DNA from 2 places in the Streptomyces sp. NPDC027672 genome. Region 2 is predicted to be linked to the other one. Evidence: riboswitches for the same ligand, from Rfam matches in the RefSeq annotation. Region 2 holds a riboswitch; the other holds the start of a gene.

Region 1 (4,404 bases), on a different contig from region 2:
GAGCGCGGGCTGCACCCAGGCGCGGCGCAGCGAGCGCAGCGCGGGGGTGCGGTGCGCGTTCTGCGCGAGCAGGGCGTAGAACTGCGGGATCTCGATGCCGGGTTCCGACAGCCGCAGCGGTCCGGCGGGCTGGCGGTCCAGACCGGTGGCGATGCGGCGCAGATCCAGCCAGGGGATGCCGACGCCGCCGCCCGGGGCGTGCGGGTTGAGCCAGAGGCCGTAGTGGTCGGGGTAGAGGGTGCGGGCCACGTCCAGGCCGTCGGCCACCTCGTAGGAACGGTTCCAGCCGCTGGCCGACAGTTCCTGGGCGGAGGTCACACAGGGGGCGTAGGGGAAGCCGTCCACCTCCATCGTCCCGTACTGGGCGTCCGGGGAGCCGGCCTGGCCGTGCCACAGCAGCATCCAGATCTGGCCGGCGGAGGGGATGGCGAGGGCGCGCAGCAGGGCCTCGTAGGCGTCGTAGCGTCCGGGCGTGACCTGGCGCAGCATGTGCTCGACGCCGCCGCTGTGGCTCGCGCTCACCTGGTGTGCCCCTTCTTCTTCATGACCCGGCGTGTGAGCACAGCTTATGCGCCCGGCAGCGCCGGGCCCGTGGCGTCGCGCGCCGGTGCGGGTGGGTGGCGGGGTGCTCGGGCGTCCCCCGCGCCCCCGTGGAGGGCCCGGTTCAGTGGCCGTTCCGGTAGAAGGGGTGCACGTTGGCCTTCAGCCAGGTGGCCACCGGGTCGTCGGTGACGTCCAGGAGGACGAGGTTGACCGGCCACGTGACCGGGACCCGGCCGAGGGCCCGGCCGAGGGCCTCCAGGGGGCGGGCGCGCAGGTCGCCCTCCCACTGGGAGAGTTCCACGCCCACGAACATCACCGGCTCGCCCGTCTCGACGACGGCGAGGCAGCGGCGGGCGGTGAGCACCACGCCGATCATGTCGAACTCGGCGGAGGCGGCGGCGAGGAAGTCGACCGGGTCGTCCTGCCAGTCGGGCTCGAAGAGGCGGACCCGGCCGCCGGTGCCGGGGCCGTCGAGCGGGGTGCGGCCCGCCTGGCACAGCTCGGCCACGGCCGCGGGCGGCAGCGGTATGCCCACCACGCCCTCGGGGTTGACGGCGATGCCGACCTGCGCGGGCAGGCCGCGGGCGAACTCCACCGCCGGGGCGATGGTGTACGCCATGTGGGGACCGGCCACCTGGCGCAGCTGTTCCTCGGAGCTGAACACCGGGACGTACGCCTGGCCGCCGAGGTCCAGCGTCGGCAGGTCCAGCGGGACGCTGTCCGGGCCGCCGCCGCCCGGCAGCGGGACCCACAGCAGGCTGCGGCCGAGGACCTCGATGATCCGGCCGCCCGCCGTGGGGACGCCGAGGGACGCCGACAGCACCTCCTCCAGCTCGTTGCCGGGCCAGCCGCCGTGCGGCTGGGGGTGTGCCTGTGCCGGAAAGTCCGCGGGAAGGTCCGCCGGGAAGTCCATGTGCCTACCGCCTGCTGGGAACCGCTGTCGTGTGCGAGAAGGCTAGCGGGTGGCGGTGACAGTCCCTCACCGGGCGAAGCCCACCCGGCCCAGGACGTCCGCCGCGTCCCGGTCCAGCAGCACGGCCGTGCCGCAGCCGGCGGGCAGTTCGCCCCGCTCCGCCGCGCGCAGCAGCCGGGCGGTGGCCCGGCGGTGACGGCGGAAGGCGTAGCGGGAGACGCCCCGGCCGCGCTCGCGCTGGCCCTGCCGGGCGGTGCCGGGGCTGACGTCGAGCAGGAGCAGGTGCAGGGTGCCGCCCCGGCGCCGGGCCGCGCGGGCCAGCCAGGCGCGCACCCAGGGCTGGGTGCCGCAGTCGTGCACGACGACTCCCCCGCCCTCGCGCAGGGCCCGGCGCAGCGCGGCGTAGTGGGCGAGGCGGACCAGCGGGCGGTACAGGGCGTAGGGCAGCGGGCCGGGGACGCGGGCGGCCCAGCGGTCGCGGGTGTCCTGGGAGTCGACGCGGGGGCCGGCGACCGCGCGGTGCATCAGGGTGGACTTGCCACTGCCGGGCAGGCCGGTGACCACGACCAGGTCGCGGGGGCCGAAGAGCAGGGCGTGCGGGCTGCGGCCCGCGCGGTCGCGCAGATCGCGGACGGCCGGCGCGGGACGGCCGGCGCCGCGTCCCCGGGCCGCGGCGGAGGGCTGCGCCGGCATCGTCAGGCCGGCGTGGGCGGTGTAGGCCGAGGTCCTGTGCACCCTGATCGTCCTCCCCAGTGGGCTCGGTGGTCTCCATGCCCGTTGTATGTAAAGAGAAGGTAATGGGCAACGGTCCGCGATGTGTGCGCGTACGGCCACGGACCGGTCACGATCAGTGGGCTCTGGCTGGCCGGGGTGCGGCGTGCAATGATGAGCCCGCCAACTGCATACCGGCCGTTTGAATCCGCGCGGGAGAGTTCCCAGGCCCCCCGGGCCCCTGGGACGCCGAAGGAGCAAGTCCCTCCCTTGAATCTCTCAGGCCCCGTTACCGCGCGGGCGAGGCACATCTGAAAAGCGGGCCGCCGTATCCGGCGGTCCCACCCAAGGTGCAAGCCGTGGCCGTCCCCGTGGCGGTCCAGGCGAACCTCTCAGGTTCCGATGACAGATGGGGAGGAACGTTCCTCGCCCGTCCCTTCTGCCTGGGAGACGACCGACCGATGAGCAGTACCGAACTCCGTCACACCGCGCTCGACGCCGTGCACCGCTCGCTGGGCGCGACGATGACCGACTTCGCCGGCTGGGACATGCCCCTGCGCTACGGCTCCGAGCGCGACGAGCACCTGGCCGTGCGGACCCGGGCCGGTCTGTTCGACCTCTCCCACATGGGCGAGATCACCGTCACCGGAGCCGAGGCCGGCGCGTTCCTGAACCACGCGCTGGTCGGCAACATCGCCACCGTGGGGGCCGGCCGCGCCCGCTACACCATGATCTGCCAGGACGACGGCGGCATCCTGGACGACCTGATCGTCTACCGGCTGGCCGAGACCGAGTACCTGGTCGTGGCCAACGCCTCCAACGCCCAGGTGGTGCTGGACGCGCTCACCGAGCGCGCGGCCGGCTTCGCCGCCGAGGTCCGCGACGACCGGGACGCCTACGCGCTGCTCGCCGTCCAGGGCCCGGAGTCCCCCGGCATCCTGAAGTCCCTGACCGACGCCGACCTGGACGGCCTGAAGTACTACGCCGGCCTGCCCGGCACGGTCGCGGGCGTCCCGGCGCTGATCGCCCGCACCGGCTACACCGGCGAGGACGGCTTCGAGCTGTTCGTGCGGCCGGAGCACGCCGTGGAGCTGTGGCAGGCGCTGACCAAGGCCGGCGAGGGCGCCGGGCTGGTCCCGTGCGGGCTGTCCTGCCGGGACACGCTGCGCCTGGAGGCCGGCATGCCGCTGTACGGGCACGAGCTGACCACCTCCCTGACCCCCTTCGACGCCGGCCTCGGCCGGGTGGTGAAGTTCGAGAAGGAGGGCGACTTCGTGGGCCGCGCGGCGCTGGAGCGGGCCGCCGTCCGGGCCCAGGAGAACCCGCCGCGGGTGCTGGTCGGCCTGGCCGCCGAGGGCCGCCGGGTGCCGCGCGCCGGGTACGCCGTCGTGGCCGGCGGCGAGGTGATCGGCGAGGTCACCTCCGGCGCCCCCTCCCCCACCCTGGGCAAGCCGATCGCCATGGCCTACGTCGACGCGGCCCACGCCGCCCCGGGCACCGAGGGCGTCGGCGTGGACATCCGGGGCACCCACGAGCCGTACCAGGTCGTGGCGCTGCCGTTCTACAAGCGCCGGAAGTAACCGGCCGGCCACGGCCGCGGCCGTGGGACCCCGGTCCCGCGCCGTCGCGTGAGCCTGCGCACATTCACCCGCCCACCAGCGGTTTCCGTAGTCCCCCCGTCACCATCACTCCCGCGCGTACAGGAGAATTCAGGCCATGAGCAACCCCCAGCAGCTGCGCTACAGCAAGGAGCACGAGTGGCTGTCGGCCACCGCGGACGGCGTCGCGACGGTCGGCATCACGGAGCACGCGGCCAACGCGCTCGGCGATGTCGTCTTCGTCCAGCTCCCCGAGGCCGGCTCCACCGTGTCCGCGGGCGAGACCTGCGGCGAGCTGGAGTCGACGAAGTCGGTCTCCGATCTGTACTCGCCGGTCACCGGTGAGGTCACCGAGGTCAACGAGGACGTCGTCAACGACCCGTCGCTGGTGAACTCCGCGCCCTTCGAGGGCGGCTGGCTGTTCAAGGTACGCATCACGGACGAGCCGGCCGAGCTGCTCTCCGCGGACGAGTACACCGCCTTCACCGCCGGCTGAGGAGTCGTAGCCCCATGACTGTCCTGAACACACCCCTGCACGAGCTGGACCCGGAGATCGCCGCCGCGGTCGGCGCCGAGCTGGAGCGCCAGCAGTCGACGCTGGAGATGATCGCCTCCGAGAACTTCGCGCCGCTCGCGGTC
Region 2 (4,404 bases):
TGAGAACCAGCGGCGACGGTACGGCTGGGGGTGCCCCCGGACGCGGTTTCGGGGAGAGCGGTCCGTACCCGCCCCCGAACGCGCGGCTGCGCCCCGGCGCGGGACATGCCCATCCCGGCGGCGCGGTGGAGCACGCTCCGCAGCTTCCGACGGCGGTGCCGAACGGCGGAGGGGTTGCGTCCATGACGTCCGAGCAGATCGGCTACCGCGGGCCCACGGCCTGCGCTGCCGCCGGTATCACCTATCGGCAGCTCGACTACTGGGCCCGCACCGGCCTGGTCGAGCCCAGTGTGCGACCGGCCTACGGGTCGGGCACCCAGCGGCTGTACAGCTTCCGGGACGTCGTCGTCCTGAAGATCGTGAAGCGGTTCCTGGACACCGGGGTGTCGCTGCAGAACATCCGCACGGCCGTGCAGCACCTGCGGGAACGCGGTTTCCGCGACCTGGAGCGGATGACCCTGATGAGCGACGGGGCCACCGTGTACGAGTGCTCCTCGCCGGACGAGGTCCACGCCCTGCTCCAGGGCGGCCAGGGCATCTTCGGGATCGCCGTCGGCGTGGTGTGGCGGGACGTGGAGAGCGCCCTCTCCCAACTGCACGGCGAGCGCATCGACACAGGCGAGACCCTCGTCGGGCACAACCCCGCGGACGAGCTGGCGCGACGCCGCAACCGGGCGGTCTGACCGCCGGACCGGCCGGGGCGCCCCGGCACCGCGGCCGTTGTCAGTGCCGTGGTGCAGCATCGGAGATGTGAGAAACGCGCCCACGATCCTGCATCTCGACATGGATGCCTTCTTCGCCTCGGTGGAGCAGGCGTCCAAGCCGAGCCTGCGCGGGAAGGCGGTCGTCGTGGGCGGGCTCGGACCGCGCGGTGTGGTGGCCACCGCGTCGTACGAGGCACGGGTGTTCGGGGTGCACTCGGCGATGCCCATGGCGCAGGCCCGCCGGCTGGCGCCCAACGCCGCCTATCTGGTGCCGCGCTTCACGCTGTACCGGGCGATCAGCGAGCAGGTGATGGCGCTGCTGCGGGAGCTGTCGCCGCTGGTGGAGCCGCTGAGCCTGGACGAGGCGTTCGTGGACCTGGAGGCCGGGGGGACGGCCTGGGACGAGGAGTCGGCGCGGCGGGCCGGCGAGAAGCTGCGGAGGGACATCCGGACGGTCACCGGCCTCACCGGATCGGTCGGGCTCGCCGCCTCCAAGATGCTCGCGAAGATCGCCTCGGAGCAGGCCAAGCCGGACGGACTGGTGCTGATCGAGCCGGGCGGCGAGCGGGCGCTGCTGGGACCGCTGCCGGTGCGCACGCTGCCGGGCGTCGGGCCGGCCACCGGCGACCATCTGCGCCGGGCCGGGATCACCACGGTGCAGGAGCTGGCCGAGGCGGGGGAGGACGAACTGGTCCGGCTGCTCGGCAAGGCGCACGGGCAGGCGCTGTACGCGATGGCCCTGGCCCGGGACGAGCGGCCGGTGGTGGCCGAGCGGGAGGCCAAGTCGGTGTCCGTGGAGGACACGTACGACGTGGACATCCACGACCGGGCGCGGGTCGCTCTGGAGGTGCGGCGGCTGGCCGACCGGTGTGTGCGGCGGCTGCGCGGGGCCGGGCTGTCCGGGCGGACCATCGTGCTCAAGGTGCGGCGGTACGACTTCTCCACCCTGACCCGCTCCGAGACGCTCCGGGGGCCCACGGACGACCCGGCGGTCATCCGCGAGGCGGCGGCCCGGCTGCTGGACTCCGTGGACACCACGGGCGGGGTGCGGCTGCTCGGGGTGGGGGTGTCCGGGCTCGCCGACTACACGCAGGAGGACCTGTTCGCGCAGGCGATGCCGGTGCCCCTGGAGGAGGAGCCGGAGGCGGGCGCCGCCGAGTCCGCCGTGGAGCGGCCGGAGCCCGTCGAACGGCAGTGGCGTGCCGGGCAGGACGTACGGCACGCCGAGTACGGGCACGGGTGGGTGCAGGGCAGCGGGCTGGGGCGGGTCACCGTGCGGTTCGAGACGCCGCTGTCGGCTCCGGGGCGGGTGCGGACGCTCCCCGTCGCCGACCCCGACCTGGTGGCGGCCGATCCGTTGCCGCTGGTCGCGGATTCCCCCCGCCCGCCCGGCGCCGGGGCGGACGTGTCGGGTCAGACCTCCTCCGAGCCCGCCAGCTTGCCGAAGTCGTGGTCGGGGACCGCGGGGGGTGGGGCCGTATCGAGTCCGTAGTGGTGGTAGAGCTGGAGTTCCTGCTCCGGGGAGAGGTGACGGCCCACGCCGAAGTCGGGGGCGTCCTTGACCAGGGCGCGGTCGAAGGGGACGCGCAGCGTGCCGTCGACGAGTTCGCTCGGTTCCAGCGGGACGAAGGCGTCCCGGGAGAAGAGGCCGGTGCGTATGGCCGCCCACTCGGGCACGCCGGTGGCGTCGTCCAGGTACACCTCGTCGATGGTGCCGATCTTGGTGCCATTGCGGTCGAACACCTTGCGGCCGATCAGGCTGCGCGGATCGATGTCGGTCTGCACGGTCCCGCTCCCTCCACGTGGTCGCGACTCATCCGTCAGCACTACCAAAGAGCACATTCAGGCAGGCGGCCACTCGAAGACCACGGCGTTGACCTCGCTGATAGGCTGACGGCGGCTGCTGACCCCGCGCGGGAGAGTCCTCCGACCACCTCGGAGGCGCCGAAGGAGCAACTCCTCCCCGGAATCTCTCAGGCTCACGTACCGCACGGACGAGGTCACTCTGGAAAGCAGGACGGGCGTCCGACGGCTCCCGTCCTCACCGACGGTGAAAGCCGGTGCCCGCGGGCGTCCGGTGAAGCTCTCAGGTGCAGATGACAGAGGGGGAGGCCGTCGGGGTGCCCGTGCCGGGGCGCCCCTCGCAGGTCGCGTCAGACCAGGAGGCCTCCGCAATGACCGCCCACCGCATTCCGCTCGCCGAGCTCGAAGCGGGCATCCCGTTCGAGCAGCGCCACATCGGGCCCGACCAGGAGGCGCGGGCCAAGATGCTCGCCCAGGTCGGGTACGGCTCGCTCGACGAGCTGACCGCCGCCGCGGTCCCGGATGTGATCAAGAACGCCGACGCCCTGGACCTGCCCGGTGCCCGCACCGAGGCCGAGGTGCTCGCCGAGCTGCGCTCGCTCGCCGACCGCAACCAGGTCCTGGGCTCGATGATCGGCCTGGGCTACCACGGCACCTTCACCCCGCCCGTCATCCTGCGCAACGTCATGGAGAACCCGGCCTGGTACACGGCCTACACGCCGTACCAGCCGGAGATCTCCCAGGGCCGCCTGGAGGCCCTGCTGAACTTCCAGACGATGGTCGCCGAGCTGACCGGCCTGCCCACCTCCGGTGCCTCCCTGCTGGACGAGGGCACGGCCGCCGCCGAGGCGGTCGCCCTGTCCCGGCGCATGGGCAGGAACAAGAAGGGCCTGTTCCTGATCGACGCGGACGCGCTGCCGCAGACCATCGCCGTGATCCGGACGCGCGCCGAGCCGACCGGCGTGGAGGTCGTCGTCGCCGACCTCTCCGCCGGCATCCCGGCCGAGGTCGCCGGGCGCGAGATCAACGGCGTGCTGATCCAGTACCCGGGCGCCTCCGGAGCCGTACGGGACATCAAGCCCGTCATCGACCAGGCGCACGAGCTGGGCGCCCTGGTGACGGTGGCCGCGGACCTGCTCGCCCTGACCCTGCTGACCTCGCCGGGCGAGCTGGGTGCGGACATCGCCGTCGGCACCACCCAGCGCTTCGGCGTGCCGATGGGCTTCGGCGGACCGCACGCCGGCTACATGGCCGTACACGAGAAGTTCGCGCGCAGCCTGCCCGGCCGCCTGGTCGGCGTCTCCGTCGACGCCGACGGGCACCGGGCCTACCGGCTCGCGCTGCAGACCCGTGAGCAGCACATCCGCCGGGAGAAGGCCACCAGCAACATCTGCACCGCGCAGGTGCTGCTCGCCGTCATGGCCGGTATGTACGCCGTCTACCACGGCCCCGACGGCCTGAGGACGATCGCCCGCCGCACGCACCGCTACGCCACCCTCCTCGCCGCGGGCCTGACGGCCGCCGGTGTGGAGATCGTCCACGGCGCGTACTTCGACACCGTCACCGCGCGGGTGCCCGGCAAGGCCGCCGAGGTCGTCGCCGCCGCCCGGGACAACGGCGTCAACCTGCGGCTCGTCGACGCCGACCACGTCTCCATGGCCTGCGACGAGACGACCGGCCGGGCCCAGCTGGACGCCGTCTGGGCCGCCTTCGGCGCCGACGCCGACATCGAGGCGCTGGACGCGACCGCCGAGGACACCCTGCCCGAGGCGCTGCTGCGCACCGACGACTACCTCACCCACCCGGTCTTCCACCAGCACCGCTCCGAGACCGCGATGCTGCGCTACCTGCGCAGGCTGGCCGACCGGGACTACGCGCTCGACCGCGGCATGATCCC

What was found. A riboswitch is a leader RNA that binds a small molecule or an ion and turns the genes downstream of it on or off. The one in region 2 is predicted to bind glycine.
Region 1: it holds a riboswitch for glycine, as region 2 does, so the genes downstream of both, gcvT (glycine cleavage system aminomethyltransferase GcvT) here and gcvP (aminomethyl-transferring glycine dehydrogenase) in region 2, are expected to answer to the same signal.

The regions. Positions count from the first base shown of each region.
Region 1 is NZ_JBVHSO010000001.1:78,057-82,460, forward strand. It holds gene ACZ4SV_RS00345 (enhanced serine sensitivity protein SseB C-terminal domain-containing protein) at 1-489, opposite strand, end outside; gene ACZ4SV_RS00350 (enhanced serine sensitivity protein SseB) at 665-1,456, opposite strand; gene ACZ4SV_RS00355 (AAA family ATPase) at 1,523-2,191, opposite strand; glycine riboswitch at 2,371-2,472, shown strand; glycine riboswitch at 2,473-2,586, shown strand; gene gcvT (glycine cleavage system aminomethyltransferase GcvT) at 2,629-3,747, shown strand; gene gcvH (glycine cleavage system protein GcvH) at 3,884-4,261, shown strand; gene glyA (serine hydroxymethyltransferase) at 4,276-4,404, shown strand, end outside.
Region 2 is NZ_JBVHSO010000020.1:8,398-12,801, forward strand. It holds gene ACZ4SV_RS33540 (MerR family transcriptional regulator) at 1-683, shown strand, start outside; gene ACZ4SV_RS33545 (DNA polymerase IV) at 751-2,196, shown strand; gene ACZ4SV_RS33550 (PRC-barrel domain-containing protein) at 2,118-2,489, opposite strand; glycine riboswitch at 2,609-2,703, shown strand; gene gcvP (aminomethyl-transferring glycine dehydrogenase) at 2,879-4,404, shown strand, end outside.